Regions from separate parts of the Bradyrhizobium sp. Unk1 genome, predicted to be linked through region 3. Evidence: riboswitches for the same ligand, from Rfam matches in the RefSeq annotation. Region 3 holds a riboswitch; each other region holds the start of a gene.
The links. A riboswitch is a leader RNA that binds a small molecule or an ion and turns the genes downstream of it on or off. The one in region 3 is predicted to bind S-adenosylmethionine.
Positions count from the first base shown of each region.

Region 1: linked by a shared signal. The riboswitch ahead of AC5ZFO_RS35580 (O-succinylhomoserine sulfhydrylase) and the one ahead of AC5ZFO_RS40055 (hypothetical protein) in region 3 are both predicted to bind S-adenosylmethionine.
Region 2: linked by a shared signal. The riboswitch ahead of metX (homoserine O-acetyltransferase MetX) and the one ahead of AC5ZFO_RS40055 (hypothetical protein) in region 3 are both predicted to bind S-adenosylmethionine.

Region 1 covers NZ_JCAMOP010000037.1:52,273-59,854, reverse strand. Annotated here, with positions in the region: gene AC5ZFO_RS35615 (helix-turn-helix transcriptional regulator) at 1-551, shown strand, start outside; gene AC5ZFO_RS35610 (VOC family protein) at 607-966, shown strand; gene AC5ZFO_RS35605 (SRPBCC family protein) at 1,105-1,506, shown strand; gene AC5ZFO_RS35600 (hypothetical protein) at 1,607-2,092, shown strand; gene AC5ZFO_RS35595 (MATE family efflux transporter) at 2,089-3,531, opposite strand; gene AC5ZFO_RS35590 (hypothetical protein) at 3,694-4,746, opposite strand; gene AC5ZFO_RS35585 (2'-deoxycytidine 5'-triphosphate deaminase) at 4,942-6,078, opposite strand; SAM riboswitch at 6,159-6,238, shown strand; gene AC5ZFO_RS35580 (O-succinylhomoserine sulfhydrylase) at 6,310-7,506, shown strand.
Region 2 covers NZ_JCAMOP010000068.1:19,008-26,589, reverse strand. Annotated here, with positions in the region: gene AC5ZFO_RS44245 (MOSC domain-containing protein) at 1-339, shown strand, start outside; gene AC5ZFO_RS44240 (TIGR02594 family protein) at 453-1,139, opposite strand; gene AC5ZFO_RS44235 (alpha/beta fold hydrolase) at 1,355-2,218, shown strand; gene metW (methionine biosynthesis protein MetW) at 2,366-3,028, opposite strand; gene metX (homoserine O-acetyltransferase MetX) at 3,044-4,246, opposite strand; SAM riboswitch at 4,338-4,417, opposite strand; gene AC5ZFO_RS44220 (chorismate mutase) at 4,622-5,470, shown strand; gene AC5ZFO_RS44215 (pyridoxal phosphate-dependent aminotransferase) at 5,507-6,601, shown strand; gene AC5ZFO_RS44210 (prephenate/arogenate dehydrogenase family protein) at 6,598-7,536, shown strand.
Region 3 covers NZ_JCAMOP010000049.1:40,713-48,294, reverse strand. Annotated here, with positions in the region: gene AC5ZFO_RS40060 (recombinase family protein) at 1-485, opposite strand, end outside; gene AC5ZFO_RS40055 (hypothetical protein) at 888-1,502, opposite strand; SAM-I-IV-variant riboswitch at 1,540-1,639, opposite strand; gene AC5ZFO_RS40050 (L,D-transpeptidase) at 2,400-3,560, opposite strand; gene AC5ZFO_RS40045 (lysozyme family protein) at 3,918-5,048, shown strand; partial or broken gene AC5ZFO_RS40040 (protein-S-isoprenylcysteine O-methyltransferase) at 5,350-5,562, shown strand; gene AC5ZFO_RS40035 (hypothetical protein) at 5,700-5,891, shown strand; gene AC5ZFO_RS40030 (hypothetical protein) at 5,998-6,687, shown strand; gene AC5ZFO_RS40025 (ABC transporter substrate-binding protein) at 7,096-7,582, opposite strand, start outside.

The sequences.
Region 1 (7,582 bases), on a different contig from region 3:
GACGGCGCGAGATCTGGCAGGTCGGCGCGACACCGCCGCTGCCCGAGCTGATGGTGCTGGGCGAACTCGCCCAGACGGCCGCAGATGGCAACAGCGACCTCGGTCTCGACGAGGTCGGTCAAATTCTGGCCGGCCGCTTCGTCGATGTCGTCTCGGGCAAGGCGCGGAAGCCGGCCACGCCCACCGCACGCGACCGCCGCCGCGCGGTCGAAGCGGCGCTGTGGATCGACGCCAACTCGCATGCCGAGGTCGATCTCGAACAGGCGGCGCGGCAGGCGGGCCTCAGCCCGTTCCATTTCCTGCGGCTGTTCTCGGCCGTGCTCGGCGTCACCCCGCATCAATATCTGGTGCGCTCGCGGCTACGCCACGCGGCGCGGCTGCTGACAGATGATGACATCGCGGTCACCGACGTCGCCTATGACGTCGGCTTCGGCGATCTCTCCAATTTCGTCCGCACCTTCCATCGCGCCGCCGGCGTGTCGCCGACGAAGTTCCGGCAGGCATCGAAGGGCGAGCGCAAGATTCTCCAAGAGCGCGCGACCCTCAACTGAATAGGGTCGTCTCCGGCGCGCGCCAGTTGCGGCGCGCTTTGCAATGGAGACGATCATGTACGACCATATCGGACTGCGTGTTGCCGACCTCGACGCCGCCACGCGCTTCTACACCGCGGTGCTGGCCCCGCTCGGCTACGCCCTGTGCTCCAGCGGCGACGGCTATGGGGGCTTCGGGCCGAAGGGCGAGCCGGCGCTCTGGTTGCACCTGAACAAGGGACGCAAGGCCGACGGCGCGCATATCGCCTTCCGCGCCAAGGACCATGACGCGGTCAAGGCATTCCACAGCGAGGGCCTGAAGAGCGGCGGCCGCGACAATGGCGGCGCCGGCCCGCGCAAGGACTATAGCCCGACCTACTACGCGGCGTTCCTGATTGATCCCGATGGCAACAACATCGAGGCGGTTTGTGTGTGAGCTCTCTCCTCCGTCATTGCGAGGAGCTCTTGCGACGAAGCAATCCAGATTGTCTCTGCGGAAACATCTCTGGATTGCTTCGCTACGCTCGCAATGACGGTGTTTGTGGTGACGACTTTCCCAATCAAGGACACCTTCATGGCCTCCATCCACAACGACATTTCCCTCCCCGTTCCCGCCCGCGACGTCTGGGACGCCGTACGAGATTTCGGAGCGCTGCCTCAGCGGCTGGCGCCGGGCTTCGTCACCGCCTGCACGCTCGACGGCGATGCACGCATCGTCACCTTCGCCAATGGATCAGTGGCACGCGAGGTGCTGGTCGATTGCGACGATGCGCGGCAGCGGCTGGTCTACGCCATCAACAACGAGCGGCTGAGGCATTACAGCGCCTCGGTGCAGGTGATCGCCGAGGGCGAGACGAGCTGCCGCCTTGTCTGGATCATCGACATGCTGCCGAACGAGCTTGCGGCTTACGTCCAGGGGCAGACCAGGGACGCCGTCGCCGCGATACACCGGGCGTTCCCGGCCGTGGCGGCGTGATCTTTCTCACAGAGCCCTGCCCTCGCCGGCCCTAACGATGGCCGCGTGCGTCCGGTTGGCTCCGCTCTCCCGGCGGAGCCACGCACGCGAGGAGCAGGCCATGAGAGGTGCGGATAAAGTGATCTGCCAGGCAGCCGCCGTGCTGCTGCTGTTTTCGATCTCGAGCGCGCCGGCAAAGGCGCAGTTCCTCGGCGGCGGAGGCGCCGGCGGCGAGGACATGATGACCCAGATGGCGCCGATGCTGGAGATGATGAAGGCGAAGATGGGCAAGCGCCGCTTCGCCATGCTGATGCAGACCATGGGTCCGATGATGAGCCGCATGATGGACAATGGCGGCGGCGGGCTCGGCAGCATGATGGGCGGCGGCGGCAATTTCGGCGGTGGCTTCGGCGCGCCCAACTACGGCGGCTACACGCCGATGGGCGGTGGCGGCTACATGCCGACCGGAGTGAGCGGCATGGGTGGCGGCGACATCATGGGCATGCTCGGCGGCACCAGTGGCGGCGACATGATGGCGATGATTCCGCAATTGATGCGGCTCGCCAATGTCGGCGGTGGCGGCCATCGCCGCCACAGGCACCGTTAGTCGGCAGCCGAAAGAGCCGGCCTGATCGCAGGCTTGTTCTCGCGCGGCCCCCAGCGTGTCAGCACCACGCTGGAGCACGAGAGCAGGCCGAGCACGACCATCGAGCTGGCGGCCAGCCAGAAGAAGCTCTGCGCGGTGGCGTCGTGCGTCGACAGCCACCAGCCGATCGCCGCGATGTAGATCAGGCGCGCGGTCTGCGCCAGCACCGGACCGATCACCTTCGCCGCGCCCTGCGACGAGAAATACATCGTCGAGGCGAGCCCGATGAAGGCGTAGAATGGTGCCACCGTCGACAGATATTGATGGCTGGTCGCGCGCACGGTGGCGCTGTCGGTGAAGATGTTGACCCAGAGATCTGGGAACAGCGCGACGAGGCACGCCGGCGCGCCGACGGCGACGAACGCGCTCGCACCGGCGATCCAGGCGATGCGCCGGGCGCGCGCGATGCGCACCGCGCCGATCGCCATGCCGATCATCGGCACCGAGGCGATGCCGAACGAGAACGCGATCGAGGTCAGCAAAAATTCCAGCCGCGCGCCGATGCCGTAGCCGGCGAGGATCGCAGTGCCGAACTTTGCCAGCATGTGGGTGAAGATCGAGATCGTCAGCACCGATTGCAGCGGCGAGAAGCAGGCGATGGCGCCGACCTTGAGGATGTCGAAGAACATCGCCCATTGGACCCGCAGCCCGCGCAGTTTCGGTACGATTCGGGCGCGGCCGGAGAACAGGTACCAGCCCATCACACAGATGTTCATGGAATAGGCGATCAGCGAGCCGGCCGCGACGCCGCGCATGCCGAACTGCGGCACGGGCCCGAGCCCGAGGCCCAGCGTGCCGCCAAGCACGACCTGCATGACCGCGGAATTCAGCATCAACAGCGAGGGCAGCTTCATGTTGCCGGTGCCGCGCAACACGCCGGCCATGGTGTTGAGCAGCCACGGCAGCACGGCCCCGCCAAAAAACACCTGTGTGTAGGCGATCGCATGCGTCAGCACATCCCCGCGTCCGCCGAGCATTTCCAGAACGCGCGGCCCGAAGATCAGCATACCCAGCATGAAGACGAGGCCGAAGGTGATGCCGATCAGCAGTGCATGTGCGGCGAGCGTGCCGGCGCGCTCGCGGTCGCCTGCGCCGAGCGCCCGCGCAATGGCCGACGCCACGGCGCCGCCCATGGCCCCGCCGGACATCGTCATGGTCAGGATCACTGTCGGAAACACCAGCGCCATTGCGGCTAGCGCCTCGACGCCGAGCCGACCGATATAGGAGGTCTCCGCGATCACCACACAGGTGCCGGCCGACAGCGCGACCACGTTCGGCCAGGCGAGGCCGAGCAGCGTGCGCAGAATCGGCCCGTCCATCAGCGCGCTTCGTACCGGCCGCGGAGGCGGCGGCAACGGACGCTCTTGTTCATCGACCGGGATTTCGGCGATGTCGGACATGTCCTCTCCCGGGCGCAGGCCATTCGCGGCGCGGCAATGCGTAGGTGTGCCAATAAATTTCTTCGCGCGGAAGGCGCGGCGACAGGCTTAGCACGGCATTTGCCGATTCCTCCTGCGCCGGATGCAGGCGTGCCCTGCGGCAGCGCATTTCAAGTGGTGGAATTACTCAATGGTCCACACCAGCGGCGGCCGACCGCCCGCTGTCGGGCGCAGGTGCACGCCGATGTGCCGCCCGCATCCGGCAGCGAGCCCCTCGAACAACCCTTCCAGCACCTTGGTGCAGGCGCGATGATAGTCGGCGACGTCATCCATCAGCTTCCAGCTCTGCTGACGAAATTCAAACGTGCCTTCCGATGCCGTCGTCTCGGCAGAGTCATCCTGCGCGGCAAACAGCGCATTCAGGAACGCTGCGAACTCGCTGGCGCCGCCGCGGCTCATTGCGAGCGCCGCTGCAACCTCGTCGAAATACTGCATCCCGATCAGCTTGCCCGTGAGATGCAGGAGATAGCCGGCGTCTTCCGGGCCGAACAATTGCACCATGACGGGCGCGGCGGTGCGCACATATTCCATCGCGTAGTTGCGGTAGGCTTTTTCCAGCCGCGGCTTCGGCCAGCTCGCGACGGGCAAGGCAGGCGCGGTCTTAGCGTCGAACAATGGCGCTTCCAGATGGCGCGCGAACACCAGGCGCTGGTCCACCTCGAGCGGGTGGTCGTACTGATGATAATAGCCTTCGAGCCCGTCCTGACCGTCGACGCTTTGCTTGGTGCAGACGAAGCCGAGCCTGAGATCGCCGAGCGCGACGCCATTGTTGGCGTGCCAGCCGCGCAGCATCGCGCGCGAGACCTCACCCGGCACGCCACAGATCGCGGTACCCTTCCAGATCCAGCGCGGCGGCGGATAGCGGATCCAGGCTTTGCAGTCGCTCTCATACATGTACTCGACATGCACGCCGCCGATCCAGTTGGAGAGATAGTGATATTGCGCGGCGGCCACCGCCGGCGGCAGATGACTGAGACCGAGCTTCTCGAGCCCCGGCAGGAAGCGCTCCTGCTGCTGGCGGCGAAACACGCGGAAGACGAATTCGGCAGCATCCGCCGTACCGCGCCGCGTGACGACGGTGAGGATGAGGCCGGTGAAGTAGGCGTGATAGAGGTCGGCGACCGCGCGCCAGCGCTTCCATTGCGCTTCTTGTGCTGCGTCTGATGCGGCGGTCATGTTCGCTCCCGATCGTTGTTTTGCGGGAGTGTGTCATCGCGGATGGGGTGACGCAACACGCCACAAGCTCGGTGTCATCACCCTGCGAAGACCGGGCGATCCAGTATTCCAGAGGCGCTTGTGATTGAGTCGAGAGGCCGTGGCGTACTGGATTCCCCGCCTTCGCGGGGAATGACAGCGGAGGGTGGGCTATTACTACACCCGGAAATGCTTGCTCAGCTTCAGCCCCTGCGCCTGGTAGTTCGAGCCGATGCGCTGGCCGTACATCGCGTCGGGGCGCGCCAGCATCTTCTCGTAGACGAGACGGCCGACGATCTGGCCGTGCTCGAGAATGAACGGCACTTCGCGCGAGCGCACTTCCAACACGGCGCGCGATCCCTGCCCGCCGGCGCCGGCATAGCCGAAGCCGGGATCGAAGAAGCCGGCATAGTGCACGCGGAACTCGCCGACCAGGGGATCGAACGGCACCATCTCCGCGGCGTAATCGGGCGGCACCTGCACGGCTTCCTTGGAGGCGAGGATGTAGAACTCGCCGGGGTCGAGGATCAGGCTGCCATCGGGACGCGCCGAGATCGGCTCCCAGAAATCCTCCACCGCATAGCCGGAGCGGCGGTCGACGTCGACGACGCCGGTGTGGCGCTTGGCGCGGTAGCCGACGAAGCCGTTGGCCTTCTCGCCGGAGAGGTCGACGGAGACGGCGACGCCGCCGGTGAGATCAGCATCGTCGAGATCGACCAGACGCTCGGTCGCATGCAGCGCCTCGAGCTCGTCGATGTTGAGGATGGCATCTCCGGTGCGGAAGCGCACCTGGCTCAAGCGCGAGCCCTCGCTGACCAGCACCGGAAACGTCTTCGGGCTGATCTCGGCGTAGAGCGGGCCGTGATAGCCGGCGCCGATCATGTCGAAGCGGCGGGTGCCGTCGGCGATGACGCGTGTGAAGACATCGAGCCGGCCGGTCGAACTTTTCGGGTTCGCGGCGGCGACGATCTCCGGCGGCAGCGCCAGGCTTTCCAAGAGCGGCACGATGTAGACGCAATTGGTCTCCAGCACCGCGCCATCGGTGAGGCTGAACTCGTGCAGCTTCAACTCGTCGATGCGCTCGGCGACGGTCGCGCCGGGACCGGGCAGGAAGCTGGCGCGAACGCGATACGCGATGTCACCGAGGCGGAGGTCGAGGCTCGCCGGCTGGATCTGGCTCTCGACGAAGTCATAAGCGGGCAGGATGAGGCCTGCCTCCGCCATCGCTGCGATCATGCGGTCGGGCAGGATACCATTGGCGTCGGCGGCAACCGTGAAGCTCAACCAGGGGTCCTCGTCGGGGGTCAAACGCATCCGGACATGCGGGAAATACTAGCCTTTTACGGCTATCCGATGGACGCCTTGACGGAAAGGCCATTGCGGAATATGAGCATCACTTATCCCGTGGTGATTTGAGCCGGCCGGCTTGCAGCCACGTTAAATAAGTCGCTAAACAGGCCGGGGACCTCTGTGATCCCGGCCCGTGGAAGTTATCCAGGCCGGTTTTTTTGTGACCATTTTCGATGGTCACGCAGAGGAGGTCCTATGTCGAAGTCCCCGGCGTCCACCACGCAATACCGTCCTGAAACCCGTCTGGTTCATTCCGGCACCCTGCGCTCGCAATATGGCGAGACGTCGGAGGCGCTGTTCCTGACCCAGGGCTATGTCTACAACAGCGCCGAGGAGTGCGAGGCGCGGTTCAAGGGCGAGGACCCCGGCTTCATCTATTCGCGCTACTCCAACCCCACCATCGCGATGTTCGAGCGCCGCATGATCGAGCTCGAGGGCGCCGAGGCGGCGCGCTCGGCCGCAACCGGCATGGCCGCGGTGACGACCGCGATCCTGGCGCCGCTGAAGGCCGGCGATCACGTGGTCGCCTCGCGCGCCCTGTTCGGCTCGTGTCTCTACGTCATCCAGGACTTGCTGCCGCGCTACGGCATCGAGACCACGCTGGTGGACGGGGCCGATCTCGACCAGTGGCAGCGTGCGCTCAGGCCGAACACCAAGACGTTCTTCCTGGAAAGCCCGACCAATCCGACGCTCGACGTGCTCGACATTCCCGGCATTGCCGAGATCGCGCACGGCGGCGGCGCGCGGCTCGTCGTCGACAACGTGTTTGCGACACCGATCTGGCAGAGCCCGCTCGCACTCGGGGCCGACGTCGTGGTCTATTCCGCGACCAAGCACATCGACGGCCAGGGCCGTTGTCTCGGCGGCATCATCCTGTCGTCGGAAGCGTTCATCGCCGAGCACATCCACAATTTCATGCGCCAGACCGGCCCGTCGATCTCGCCGTTCAACGCGTGGGTCCTGCTCAAGGGCCTGGAGACGCTCGGCGTACGCGTGCGTGCGCAGACCGAGACGGCGGGACGCATCGCCGACGTGCTGGCGAGCCATCCGAAGATTTCGCGCCTGGTCTATCCCGGCCGCGCCGACCATCCGCAGGCAGCTCTCGTGAAGAAGCAGATGCGCGGCGGCTCGACGCTGGTCGGCTTCGAGGTCAAGGGCGGCAAGCAGGGCGCGTTCCGCGTGCTCAACGAGCTCAAGCTTGCAAAAATCTCGAACAATCTCGGCGATGCCAAGAGCCTCGTCACGCATCCGGCGACCACGACGCATCAGCGCCTCAAGCCGGAAGACCGCGCCGCGCTCGGCATCAGCGAGGGCTTCATCCGCTTCTCGGCGGGGCTCGAGCATGCGGATGATCTGATCGAGGATCTGACCGCGGCGCTGGAGAAGGCGTGAGGCTCTTACCCTCCCCTGGAGGGGGAGGGTCGATCGCGCGAAGCGCGAGCGGGGTGGGGTGATCTCTCCAAGCGGG
Region 2 (7,582 bases), on a different contig from region 3:
AGCGTCCGCGCGATCGAGACCATGCTCGGCGGCGCCGCAGTGAATCCGCTGCGCTTCCGCGCCAATCTCTACGTGAAGGGCTGGCCGGCCTGGTCCGAGCTCGACCTCGTCGGCGAGACGTTGGCGATCGGTCAGGTCCGGCTCAAGGTGGTCAAGCGCATCGTCCGCTGCCCGGCGGTCAACGTCGATCCCGAGACCGCGCAGCGCGATCTCGAGATACCACCGACGCTCTCGCGCAATCTCGGGCACATGGATTGCGGCATCTATGCCGAGGTCATCGCCGACGGCGACATCGGCGTCGGTGACGCGATCGCGGTGGAAGCGCCGAAGCTGGTGTGACGGCACGCCGCCTCAACACCCTCCGTCATTGCGAGGAGCAAAGCGACGAAGCAATCCAGACTGTCTCCGCGGTGGGATTCTGGATTGCTTCGCTTCGCTCGCAATGACGAGCCTCAGTTCGGCATCACATACGCATAGATCCGGCCGCGCGAGACCGGCGCCTCGCGAACACGATTGCCGTTGTTGCCGGAGATCATGATCGGATTGCCCTGCGCGTCCACGCCGGTGATGATGCCGACATGGCCGCCCCGGCGACCGCGCGACATGACAGCGATGGCGCCGACCTGCGGACCGGAGACACGCGTGCCGTAGCGCGCGAACGAGCTCGCCATGTCGGAGCCGGTGCCCTGATGGCCGGTGTGCTGCAGCACCATGTTCATGAAGCGCGCGCACCACAGGCTGCCGCGCCCGGTCGGATTGCCGCCGACATAGCGGCGCGCCTCGGACACGAGGCCCGATCCGCCGCCGAAGCCGCCACCGCTATTGGCCATTCCAGGATTGGTCATTCCGTTGTTGGCCATGCCGCCGACATTGGCGTTGGGATTGTAGCTGGCCTGGGTGTCGGCGAAGCCGCTCGCCTGCAACTGCGCCGCGCCGCGCTCGAAGCGCGAGCTACGGGCATGGTGGCGATAATGACGGTCATGATGATGTCTGGCGTGGTGCACGTAAGCGTGCCGCTCTGCGCTATGACGATGATGCGGCCGCGCTGAGGCCGGAGAAACGAACGCGGCAACCGCCGCGGAGAAAATCGCCAGCGCGACAACACAACGCGACAGGCGAGACGCAAACAACTCGAACATACTTCATCCTTCTTGACACCCCCACTTCCCCAATCGGCCGTGCGATGGCCGACATCCGTCTGGCCGTTAAGCCGCCGGATGTGGCGAGAAAAAGACGCCACGCCCGCGAATAGCTGCGATGATTTTGTGCAGGTGCTGGCGTGAGGCTGCCGCATTGCGGACAACAGCATTAACTGCAACTCTCCAAAGGCGGCTTGAAGAGAGGGAAATAGTTAATGCCCCACGCCACGACCAGCGATGACGTCCGCATCTATTTCGAAGAAGCGGGCCAGGGAACGCCGATTATTTTTCTGCACGAGTTCGCGGCCGACTACACCAATTGGGAGCCGCAGATGCGCTACTTCTCGCGCGGCCATCGCTGCATCACCTATTCCGCGCGCGGCTACACGCCGTCGGACGTGCCTGACGGCGAGGTCTACACCTACAAGCACTTCTACACCGACGCGCTCGCGGTGCTCGATCATCTCAAGATCGAGCGCGCGCATCTCGTCGGCCTGTCGATGGGCGCCTATTCGTCGCTCCAGATCGGATTGAACGCGCCGCAGCGCGCGCTGTCGATGACGCTGGCCGGCGTGGGCTCAGGATCGGAGATCGAGAATCTCGACAACTGGCGCAAGCAGTGCCGCGCCAATGCCGAGCAGTTCGAGACATCAGGCTCCGCCGAGGTCGCAAAGGTCACGCGCGAGGCGGCGAGCCGGATTCCGTTCCTTGTGAAGGACCCGCGCGGCCATGCCGATTTCTACGCCGCGCTGGCGCGCCACGATGCCAAGGGTTCGGCCAACACGATGCGCGGCTTCCAGGGCGGCAGGCCATCGATTTACACGATGCCGGATGCCATTCGAGGTGTGGCAACGCCCGCGCTGATCATCTGCGGCGACGAAGACGATCCCTGCGTCGGGGCAAGCCTGTTCTTGAAGAAGCACCTGCCCGCGGCGGGCCTGTCGATGTTTCCGAAATCAGGCCACGTGCTCAATCTCGAAGAACCCGCGCTGTTCAACGAGAGCGTGGAGCGGTTCGTGACTTTGGTGGAAGCCGGGCGCTGGCCGGTGCGCGATCCGCGGTCGCTCGCAGCGCATTAAGCACAGTCGCGGCCAAGTACTCCGTCATTGCGAGCGCAGCGAAGCAATCCAGAATCCCTCCGCGGAAAGACTCTGGATTGCTTCACTACGCTCGCAATGACAAAGGATAGACCTCAGCTCCTCATTTTGAGGAGCGCGGGCGAGTAACTATTTCCTTCCGCCCCGGCTCAGCAGAAACACGCCCTGCTCGCCGAACATGTTCCACACCCACCACGGCAATCGCAGCCGCAATGGACGGCCGTAGAGATCCAGCGCCTCGGCGCGCTCCATCTTGACGTGGATCGCGTCGCAGAGCTCGACGAAATCCTTGATGGTGCAGAAATGGATGTTGGCGGTGTCGTACCAGGTCGCGGGCAGATTCTCGGTGCGCGGCATGTGGCCGCCGACCAGGAGCTGAAGCCGCATCTTCCAGAAGCCGAAATTCGGGAACGACACGATGGCGCGGCGGCCGATGCGCAACAGATTCTCCAGCACGACCCGCGGCTGCCGCGTCGCTTGAAGCGTCTGCGACAGGATGACGTAATCGAAGGCGTCGTCGGGATAATTGACGAGATCGGTGTCGGCATCACCCTGCACCACCGCGAGGCCCTTGGCGACACAGCGGTTGACGCCCTCGCGCGACAGCTCGATGCCGCGCCCGTCGATGCCGCGGGTCTCCAGAAGCTGAAGCAGGTCGCCCTCGCCGCAGCCGACGTCGAGCACTTTCGAGCCGGGCTTGACCATCTCGGCGACCAGCAGATGATCGGCGCGAAACGGGCCGGACTGCTCCGTCGCAACGCCGCCCAGCGGCAGCACTTCCTGCACAGACATCGCTAGCCGTCCTTGTCAGTCATTCCTGGCGGTGAGCCCGCGCGCCTTCCCTGCCGATTGCAGGAAGGCACGGGCGATATCGAAGAATTCGGGCACGTCGAGCAGGAAGGCGTCATGGCCGCGATCGGTCTCGATCTCGGCGAACGACACTCGCGCGCTCGACGCGTTCAGCGCGTGCACCAGTGCGCGCGATTCCGAGGTCGGGAACAGCCAGTCGCTGGTGAAGGAGACCACGCAGAAGCGCGTCTCGATGCCCGCGAACGCTTTCGCCAGCACGCCGCCGTGGTCGCCGGCGATGTCGAAATAATCCATCGCACGGGTCAGATAGAGATAGGAGTTGGCGTCGAACCGCTCAACGAAGGACGAGCCCTGGTAGCGCAGATAGCTCTCGACCTGGAAATCGGCGTCGAACGAGAAGGTCGGCAGCTCGCGGTCCTGCATGCGGCGGCCGAACTTGCGATGCAGCGCGGCGTCGGAGAGATAGGTGATGTGCGCGGCCATCCGTGCCACCGCAAGTCCGCGATGCGGATGGATGCCCTGATCCGTGTAGCGGCCGTTGTGCCAGTCGGGATCGGCCATCACCGCCTGGCGGCCGAGCTCGTGGAAGGCGATGTTCTGCGCCGAGTGCCGCGTCGCGCAGGCAATCGCCAGCGCGGAGTACACGCGCCTTGGATAGGCCGAGGTCCATTGCAGCACCTGCATGCCACCCATCGAGCCGCCGACCACCGCGAACAACGTGTCGATGCCGAGCCGGTCGATCAGCATCGCCTGCGCGCGCACCATGTCGGGAATGGTGATGACGGGGAAATCCAGGCCCCACACCTTGCCGGTCGCGGGGTTGATCGAGGCCGGCCCGGTCGAGCCCATGCAGCCGCCGATCACGTTGGCGCAAATGATGAAGTAGTGCTGAGGATCAAGAGGTCGGCCGGGACCGACCAGCGTCTCCCACCAGCCCGACTTGCCGGTGACGGGATGCACGTTGGCGACATGCTGATCGCCCGTCAGCGCATGGCAGATCAGCACCGCGTTGGAGCGATCGGCGTTGAGCTCGCCATAGGTCTGGTAGGCGATCTGGAACGGGGTGAGATCGATGCCGCAATCGAGCCGCAGCGGCTGCTCGGCGCCGAACTGCGCGAGCTGCGAATTCGGATGATCCGCCTCATGCGACCGGTCGTCGGCACTGATCGCGGGGCTCGGCACAGACTTGACGCCACCCATCTCTGACATCGACCTCGTTTGCGATCAGACGTTCGATCGCAGTGACATCAGGCCATGAAAAACCCGGCCTGAACGATAGGTTCGGCCGGGATCGAAAGGGTCCCCGGCCTGTTTAGCGAGTTTTTTAACGTGGCTGCAAGCCGGCCGGCTCAAATGACCACGGAACAGGCAAAACCTACTGTCTTGGGCGGTTTTCGTCAAGTCGCGGTCCGGATTAGCCAAATTCGTCTCTGTCACATCAGCCCAAAAGGACGTCATTTCTCTTTGCTTTCGCCGCCCCGACTGCCTAATCAGGATATCGATCGCAGCGGATCCGAACCTACCAGCTTGCCTGGTCGATCCGCATTGGAACGCCTCTCAACAGTCCAGTCAGATATGTCCCAACGTCCGCCCGCGCCACCATCACTCCAGGAATTGCGCAAGGAGATCGACGCGATCGACGAGGGCATGCATCGTCTCCTGATGCAGCGCGGCGACATCATCGACCGCCTGATCCAGGTGAAGCAGACCCAGGAGGTCGGCTCGGCGTTCCGCCCGGCGCGCGAGGCCGCCATGATGCGTGACATCGTGCAACGCCATCGCGGCATCCTGCCGCTCGACACGGTCGAGAGCATCTGGCGCGTCATCATCTCGACCTTCACCTATGTCCAGGCGCCGTTCTCGGTGCATGCCGACATCTCGGTGAGCGAGCCGGCGATGCGCGATTCCGTGCGCTTTCATTTCGGCTTCACGGTGCCTTACGTCGCGCATTTCAGCGCGCAGGCGGCGGTCGAGGCGGTGGCAAAATCCAAGGGCGACCTGGCGCTGGTCTCGGCAACCTCGAGCCGCACGCCGTGGTGGCTGGAGCTGGAGGCGGACGGCGCGCCGAAGATCATCGCGCGGCTGCCCTTCGTCGAGCGCGCCGACCATCCGGCCTCGCTGCCGGTGTTCGCGATCTCGCGCGTCGCCGACAGCGCCGTGGTGACGGAGGTCGAGACCTTCAGCGTGCGCGTGTCCGGCTGGAACGCCGAGGTCGCCCGCGCCCTGTCGCCGCTCGCCGAGATCGTGGCGGTGCCCGATACCGCCTTCGACGGCGCGGCGCTGCTGGTCTCGGTCACGAGCGCGACCAGCATCGACAAGATCAAGGCTGCCCTGATCGAAGCGGGGGCCTCGGTGCGCTCCACGGCCCTCGTCGGCAGCCACGCAACGCGCTATACGGTGCCCTCGACCGGGTCGAAATCGTAGATCGCGAACCGCCTAAAGCTACTTCCGGAGTTGAAGATGTCCCGCCCCGTGCCGAATCCCGGCATTCTCGATATTGCGCCCTACACGCCCGGCAAGAGCCCGGTGGCCGAGCCGGGCCGCAAGGTGTTCAAGCTCTCGGCCAACGAGACGCCGTTCGGGCCCTCGCCCAAGGCGATCGAGGCCTTCAAGAACGTGGCGGCGCATCTGGAAGACTATCCGGAAGGAACCTCGCGCGTGCTGCGCGAAGCGATCGGCCGTTCTTTCGGGCTCGACCCCAACCGCATCATCTGCGGCGCGGGCTCGGACGAGATCCTCAATCTGCTCGCCCACACCTATCTCAGCCAGGGCGACGAGGCGATCTCGACCACGCACGGCTTCCTGGTCTACCCGATCGCGACCATGGCGGTCGGCGCCAAGAACGTGGTCGCGCAGGAGACCAACCTCACCTGCAATGTCGATGCCATCCTCAACGCGGTGACGCCGAAGACAAAGCTGGTCTGGCTCGCCAACCCGAACAATCCGACCGGCACCTATGTGCCGTTCGACGAGGTCAAGCGGCTGCGCGCCGGCCTGCCGTCGCACGTGCTGCTGGTGCTCGATGCCGCCTATTCCGATTACGTCTCGCGCAACGACTACGAGATGGGGATCGAGCTGGTCGCCACCACCGAGAACACCGTGGTGACGCACACCTTCTCCAAGATCCACGGCCTCGCCGCGCTGCGCGTCGGCTGGATGTTCGGTCCCGAGCACATCATCGACGCGGTCAACCGCATCCGCGGTCCCTTCAACGTGTCGACGCCGGCGATGTATGCCGCGGTCGCTGCGATCGAGGACACAGCGCACCAGGCGATGTCGAAGCAGTTCACCGAGACCTGGCGCAACTGGCTGTCCGAGGAGATCGGCAAGCTCGGTCTGAAGGTGACGCCCGGCGTCGCCAATTTCGTGCTGATCCACTTCCCGGAAAATGGCAAGACCGCGGACGAGGCCGACGCGTATCTGACCAAGCGCGGGCTGGTGTTGCGCGCGCTAAAGAACTACCGCCTGCCGCATTCGCTGCGCATGACCATCGGCACCGAGGAGGCGAACCGCCTCGTCGTCGAGGGCCTGCGCGACTTCATGGCCGGCAAATGAGCACCACACCGCACTTCCAGCGCGTTGCGCTGATCGGCTTCGGCCTGATCGGCGGCTCGATCGCGCGCGCTGCGAAGCTCCAGGGCTTGGCCTCCGAGATCGTCACCACCGCGCGCTCGGAGAAGACGCGCGCGCGGGTGCTGGAGCTCGGCATCGTCGACCAGGTCGTGGCGACCAATGCGGAAGCGGTGAAGGATGCCGATCTCGTCATCCTCTGCATTCCCGTCGGTGCCTGCGGGCCGGTGGCGCAGGAAATCGCTGAACATCTGAAGCCGGGCGCGATCGTCTCAGACGTCGGCTCGGTCAAGGGCGCGATCGTCAGGGACATGACGCCGCATCTGCCGAAGACCATTCATTTCGTGCCGGCGCATCCCGTCGCGGGCACCGAGCATTCGGGCCCCGATTCCGGTTTCGCCGAGCTCTTCATCAACCGCTGGTGCATCCTGACGCCGCCGGAAGGCGTCGATGCGGCGGCCACCGATCGGCTGCGCGCGTTCTGGGCGGCGATGGGCGCGAAGGTCGAGATCATGACGCCGGATCATCATGATCTCGTGCTCGCGATCACCAGCCATCTGCCGCATCTGATCGCCTACACCATCGTCGGCACCGCCGACGAGCTGGCGCAAGTGACGGAGTCCGAGGTGATCAAGTTCTCGGCCGGCGGTTTTCGCGACTTCACCCGCATCGCGGCGTCCGACCCGACGATGTGGCGCGACGTCTTCCTCGCCAACAAGGAAGCAGTGCTGGAGATGCTCGGCACCTTCACCGAGGATCTCGCCAAGCTCACCCGCGCGATCCGGCGCGGCGACGGCGAGGCGCTGTTCGACCACTTCACGCGCACGCGCGCCATCCGCCGCGGCATCGTCGAGATCGGCCAGGATTCGGCTGCGCCGGATTTCGGCCGGCCGCATGCGCAGCTCGGCAAGAAGCCGTAGCGTTCAAGTAGCCCGGATGGAGCGCAAGCGTAATCCGGGATCTCTT
Region 3 (7,582 bases):
GCTGCAGCGGCTTTGTTGACGTCGGCCTGTCTTTGATTGCCGAGCCGCTTGCCGCGATGCTTGGCCTCCGCAAGGGCGATGCGGGTGCGTTCCGCGATGACGTTGCGCTCCTTTTGGGCCACGGCGGCATAGATGTGCAGCATGAATGGGTCGACATCCTTGCCCAGCTCAGTGACGATGAACGGCACTCGCTTGGCCATCAGGCCGGCGATGAACGCCACGTCGCGAGATAGGCGGTCCAATTTGGCTACGACGACCGGACATTTGAGCTTCTTTGCCGCCCGCAAGGCAGCGGCAAGCTGGGGACGCCTATTCAGCGCATCCGCTCCCTTACCGGTCTCGACCTCTGTGAACTCGCCAGCGATCTCCATCGCTTCATTGGAGGCGAAGGCCGAGACGAGGCGCCGCTGGCCGTCGAGACCGAGCCCCGACCGACCCTGCTTCTCGCGCGACACTCGATAATAGGCGACAACGGGCTGCGACATCATCCATCTCGTAACATGCAGACGAGCGTCAGTATGTTACAAACGTGCGGAGGTCGCAAGAGTCGCACACGCGGTCGGGGCATCGATTGGGTCAGCGGAAGGGAGGGCCGACAGGAGCTGTCCCGACAGGTGCCGGTCGCCCCCTGGTAGCCCCCGAACGATGACGCCAGCACGATCGCAATGCACCGCGACAAAATTTTCCATTTGTGAACTGCTGTCGCCACCCAGGGTGAGTCAATTTGACTCACCAGAAGCTTCCGGCCGCTGTTTCGACAGTCTTGCCCCGGTTTCCTTTGATCGCTATGCCTCGAATAGACACCGCCGGCCATGGAGCCTGAGTGCCAGCAGCGTTAATCGCCGCCGTGGGAAGGGCCTTAGTCGGCGGTGTCTCCTGGCGCCACGCTAATCGCCCTCGGCGATCTTGATCGGAATGTTGAGGTCGATCAGGCGGGCTTGCAGCAGCGACAGTGCGACAAGGTCGCTTGCGGTGACCCATCTGGTGAGGTGATTGTTGCCGACCTGTTCTGCCCTGAACTGTACGTGGGGACGCGGATGGCTACCGGTCCCATGGTATGAGCGATCAAGATCAGGGCCGAAATGAATGCTTTGGAGCAACGCATAGGCTCGAGCCTGCGGGCTCAAGTAGATATCCTGTTCACGTTGCCAGACCGCGGGATCCACCGGTATGTCGAGCTGATCCGGTTCGACCTCGTAATAGCGTCGCCACATATCGATATGTTCGGGCCGAGCCGGCCTTGCATACATTTTCGTACAAAAGGCACGAATAAACTCACGCCACGTTGGCGGCGGTAGCACGCTGAATGGCGAACCATCGAGACACAGCATCGGCGTGTTAGAGGCTTTGGGCAAATACCAATATAGCGTGTGCTGCACTTCGGATTGTTCCACCAACAACGGCTTTGCCGTCTTAAGCACAAACGCCTGCGCTTCGGCGGCGAACGCAGTGGTCAGCACGCTTCCCAGCCCGATCAGAAATCCACGTCGAGATTGCAGCATAGAAAATCCTCCAAGACGACAACACGCATCTGGAGGGCTGGCGACCTACTGTTGCCCATGCGGGCCACATCGTCGTGCCACCGTTGCCGGTCTAAGGCTGGTTGGCGGGGCCGTCGGGCCCTCTCAGGATGCAACAACAATCTATGCGCCATAGCGGCGGGATGTCAATCGGTGCACGCGCGGCGGCAGCACGCTCCGTCGAGACGCGCGCGTCTTCGTTGACCTCATGATCTACAGGTCGTCATCCGCAGTGCCGCTGCTGCTCATCGTTCAGAAGTGCCAATTACTCAGAGCTAATCGGTGCAGTCGCGATGTCGCCTCGATCTTTAGCGAGACTCCTAGCGATGCAAGCGACGGAGCATGGATACGATGTCCCACCGAGCAAAGGCGATAATGAAGACGGTCGGTCCATGATCATTGGATGGCGGAGATCACCTATTTGGATGGCAAGCCGTAGCAAACGATCGTTTTCGAGGAGCTGGAGGAGCTCGACGAAATCGTAGAGAGAGGACCGGACTGGAATACGATCGACAAGATCGTCATCACGCTCAATCGTCCACTGCCACCCTGCGAGTACAAGCAGCTCTTTGGCAAGTGATGCGGTTGCTTTGCCGTTCAGCCCTGATTTTGGACCCAGCTAAGGTGGCATTGGTTTTTAGCCAGCCGAGTAGGGCAAAATCCGCTCAAGCAGCCCACATTCGAATAGAGACTCCACGTTCGCTTCTCAGGGGGGAGCTGACCAGGTCGCATACGCTATGGAGAGCAGCTCATGACCCAGAACGGACCTGCGCCGCTTTGGCTTAGGTGCGGACATCAAGAATTTTGCACGAGAATTGCGCTCGAACAATTCCAACGGGTTGCGGAGCGGCGTCGCTTGTTGGTGGTTGCGTCGCCGCATCAATGCGTTGTCACGATGAAATCCGTGTCTTTTCCGGTCTCATGGCTAAATCCGTTGTCGGAAATAATCAATGAAGAGGCCGGCGTCAGAAGTTTAGAGATCCTCTCAACCGTATCCTGAGGTATTTCGATGCGATTGAGGACAGCGTTGGCCTGATCGGGCGACGGTACCGATAGGGCGGTTTGCTTCACGGGCGCCTCGCGCCCTCTCGTCGCACCCTCGATGCGACGAAATTCATCCGGCATCGACACGACGGTCCATCGAATAGCCGTTCCCTCGTTCTGGAATTCCATTGCGGTAAACACGTGCGTTCCCAGCGGCTCCTCCGGATTTTCGATCTTGACCGGGACATCGAACAACGGCGTGAATCCCTGACGCACGAACAGCTTGCTCAACTTACGACTGACGAAGATGGAGATTGGGACGATCTTTTTGGGCGCGCTTGCAGCGGGAACCGAGCCCGGCACCTGGAGACCGGCGGCTTCCGGAGTCTCGGCGTTTGACGCCTGTGATCCCTGCGTTGCTGCGGCTGTACCGATGCTCTTGGTTGCGACGGTGGCAGTCTGGAATTCCGACGAAACGGCCGCGGCTTCCGGTTGAAAAAGATGCGGATTGGTTATCTCGACCGGCTGGACATCACCGTGCGCAATCATCACGCGCGTGCCGCGCTTCGTGAGATGCCAGAGTCGAACGGCAAAATCATTTTTCAAGCGGATGCAGCCGTGTGACGCCGGATGCCCGGGCACGACACCGGCATGCAACGCTATCCCCGACCAGGTGATGCGTTGCATGTAGGGCATGGGGGCGGCGCTATAAATATTTGAACGGTGCCATCGTTGTTTGCTGATAACGCTGAACACGCCGAGGGGCGTAGGATGCCCCTCCATTCCCGTGGACACCGAAGAGCGTGCAATCAGGGCACCGTTGTCAAAAAGCGAGACTCGTTGGTCTGCAATTGAGATGATGATCTGGAGCGGGCCCTTCGGAAGGGGCTCGGGCGCGGTTTCAGATTTTGTCTGCCGGTGGTGGTGCTTGTGTTTGTACGGAGCGTATTGGCCAGGCCAGAACGTGTGTTGGGCTCCAAACAGAAATTGAGCGTGTGCGATCCCTGCAGGGAGCATAAAAATGGCGAATACAGCCGTTGTTATCGCGCGCTGCATTGCTGGTAATCCCTTAGCGAACATCGTCCGTCGAATAGGCGCAATTCCATCGTTTCGAAACGATGCGCAAAGCCGACGCCTGAAGCGTCATCCCGACCAACGCGGCAAGCCTCTCCTTCAAATCTGGTCGCAGTGGGTCGAAAATTGGACCGTACTCACAATTTGCGATGGGAGTTGCCGTTGAGACGGGCGCAATTGCTTGTGATCGACGCGTTGCAATCGGGCAACACGTTTTGGAGAAATTGACGAGCGGCCGTTTGCGCCCTTGCGCGACCCACATTGATCCCAAGAATGAGCCTCTTCGCATGCTTGGCTTTTCTACACGGCTCCGATGGAGCCTATGGAGGCGATGGCATCATGACCCCGCAGCGATTTGCGATAGTGGCGCCAACGTTTTGCGGAACGGTCGTTCTCGCGGGGTGGATCGTTGGCTGGCTGGCCGGCTTCGGTTCGGCCGGCACCGAGAACGCCCGCGCAGTGCCAATCGAGGACCGCGCAGCATCTCTCGCCGCCACCGCTAGGCTCGCTGACAAACCGCAGGCAATCGCGATGGCCAGCGCCGTTGTCGCTAACACCGTTGTCGCGAACGCCACGGTCGCTAGCGCCGAAGTGGCGACGGCCGAACCCGCGGCAGGGACGGCCACCGACACGACGGCGGCATCGGATAAGCCGGAATCGATCGTCGCGTTGGCCGATCCGTCGCAGATGCTGTCGGCCGATTTATCGCCTGTGCAGGAATCGGTGGACTTGGGCCACCGTGATGTCGCCCAACCGGCGCCGACAACGTGCGGTGCATCCGGCGGTTCCTCCAACTCGGGGCCGCAGGATTTCCGGTATCTCATTTGTTATGTCTGGTCCGAACTGCCGCCTGCCGAGAAGCCGGCTGCGATCGTCTTGCGTTCGTTCAAGGACATCCCGGTCGGAACGCCGGTGGAAGAGATCAAGCGCGCGTCCGACGCTTTCGGTCTGGATTTCACTTTCATGAAGGCGGTGGCCAAGGTCGAGTCCGGTTTTGACCCCAAGCAACGCACCGGGTCGTATATCGGACTGTTCCAGTTGAGCAAATACGAGTTCGGCAAATTCGGCTCCGGAGACATTCTCAGTCCTCGCGATAATGCCGTTGCGGCGGCCTACAAGGTCATCATCGAAGGCATTCTGTTTCAGTGGGTGACGCACAGGGAGCCGGACTTGAACGATCTCTACCTGATCCATCAGCAGGGCTGGGAGGGCGCCGCGGAGCACCTCAGCCAACCCAATCGCATCGCCTGGAAATCAATGTGCGCCACCAGCGAAGGCAGGGAGAAGGGCGAAAAATGGTGCAGGCGCGCGATCTGGCGCAATACGCTTCCGGCCGTCAAAAAGGCGTGGAAATCGGTGGAGAAGCTGACGTCGGAGGCGTTCGTCGGAATGTGGCGCGAGCGGGTTGCTCATTTCTATTCGAAATACATGACCACCGCCACCGCCGATACCGAGCGCGCGCACCAGTAAATTTCCGTTGAGTAGTTGGCAGGAGTTGCCGCACCCGCGGAGCGAGCGGGGCCTCACTGCCGCTGGTCGCGCGGATGCACTTTACGTCGTCAACGACGCGCTTGGGTCGTTCCTGCTGCGCGCTAGCGAGGTGACCGCAAGCCTCTGCGGCAGCGACTCCAAACACCTCTGGCTGAAATCATCTTTGGTCATAGCATCCTCCCCAATGCTCAAATGGCCTGAAACCGCTGCATGGCCACACAATTCGCTTGCCAGTTCAACGCGCCCCGATCGACGGACTTGCCATGCGCGCGCAGTGAGAGTTCGGCACCCGATGTATTCGGCATTTTGGCTGTGGGCTATCGCCCAGGCATTGCCGCCTAATTGGATTGCCGGTTTCGCGGGCGCGGCCGGCTTCGGGATCTTGTTCTTTGGCCGCGTCGCAAGAGAAGAGCGAATGATGCTGCAGACGTTCGGCGACAGCTATCGCGAGTATATGGCGCGGATCGGCAGGATTTCCCCATCAATCCGTTAGAAGCGTGCCCCTTCTGCAACATTTGCCAGAAAAGAGATCGCGCGACTGCCCTCATGGGCCTCTATTTGTTGCGTGGGGAGAACGTCCGGCTAGGCTCAGAATCGGTAAGGGTAGTGGGCAACTTCAGGGGAGACTTGATGCTGAAATTCGTAATTGCGGGTGCTGCGTCTTTGGCTTTGGTGGGAGCGGCAGCTGCCGCGGATCTGCCTCGTCCGCAACCCGTCGTCCAGACCGCGCCGATTGGTAAATATCCCGTCGGCAAAACTCCAGTCGGCAAATACCCGATCGGCAAGGCTCCGGCGCCGGCTCCGTTAGTCACCAAGGGTTAAGCCTGCGGATTCAAGCGCCTTCGGCCCGTCGGGGGCCGGAGGCGTTCACCTCCGATAAGCGGACTAGTTGTTGCTTGGGCTGTGTTGGGCCCAAGAGGGGGCGTGCGTGGCAAGAGTGATCTGGGAATACCGCGATCTGCGATTGATTGTCGGAATGGCAATCTTTGTGGCTTCCGTGGGAGGCGCTGGTGCACAGCAACTCACGGCGCGCGCTGATCTTCAGCAGCGACCGGACACTGCCCCCAAGGCTTCAATTAACTCCGCTACGAAAACGGCCGCAGCTGCGCCAAGCAGCCCGCCAGCCACGTCGGATGCAAAGCCGGCCCGGGTATCTTCAGTTAAAGGACCCTACTACGTTGATTTTCGTGCCCGCACTGCTGCATCCTACGGACACGCATTTGTCTGGTACGGCAAGACGAGCCAAAGGGCGGTCGAAGTTGCCGGCTTGCATCCAGCAGGTGACACGCTGCCGTACGTATTGGGACATCTCATGTTTGTGCCTTCTGAAACGGGCGCGAGCTACGGCGACCTTGATGAGCAATATTTGACAGCCAGCTATCGAGTCTACTTGAATGAGGCCGACGCCAAAAAGGTATTTGCTTACATCAAGCGTCTTCAGGCGACCTCGCCGGTGTGGAACGCGGGAACTACCAACTGCACCAATTTCATCGGTCGCATAGCGAGTTTTATGGGCTTGAAGGCTCCATTCCATTTGTTGAAGCCTGAAGAATACATAAACAAACTCAGAGCGCTAAACGGTGGACGTCAAACGGTGCAATTGGCTGGCGACCGGTAGACCCGGGATCTTCATTCAGGCGCTATGACTAGCCGAAGCACGCGATCCAAACGGCAAGCCAACAAGCAGAGATCATTCGTCTCTTCCGGCTCCAACAGTGTGCGCAATGTTACCGTTGACGCCCATCTCTCGCCAGAAGACAGTTTGCACCGAAGGGTGCAATGCACTTGACCGAGTCTGGATGGTTAGGCTCACCTGCCCGTCAGGTGTTGATGGAAACGACGAGGTCATTGAATGCAAAAGGCGGATCGGCGATGTCGCCTGTTGGCCCCAAGCGGTCGACCCAGCATGTCCGCTAGATGTCCGCTCCTTGGGGGTGAAGCAGACTTGATATGCTCAGCCCGAGTTCTTCCGGGTGTGACCCGAAGGCGACATAGGCATTAGCTGAAGATTGCAGCCCCAACTGGATCAATCATCGATGAGCTCAGCGTCCAGTGAGAGCGTCTCCGGAACAGGCAATCCGAGCTCGTCGGCCGCCTTCGCATTGATGGCGAGGTTGAACTTCGTCGCAAATTGAACCGGGAGCTCGCTTGGCCTTGTGCCTCGCAGTATTCGATCCACGTAACCCGCGCCATCCCGGAATTGTGCGGTCAAGTCTGGTCCATAAGACATGAGCCCACCGCGCATCACATAATTCTTGACGGCGAATATGGTGGGTACCCTGTGTTTCGCGGCAGCACTAATTATCTTTGCGCTGTTTGAAGAGACAAATCCCCCGTCAGGTAGAATGATGAGGCCCGCGTTCCCGCTTGCACCAGTGCCCAAAATTGCGGGATCGATCTGATCAGGGTCGCGCACAGGAACAGCTTTTACCGAAACGAAGAGCTTACTTCCCACTTCGAGCGCGGCCTGAATATAGAAGGCAGCGTAGGGCGAAGTCTCTGGGTTGAACAAC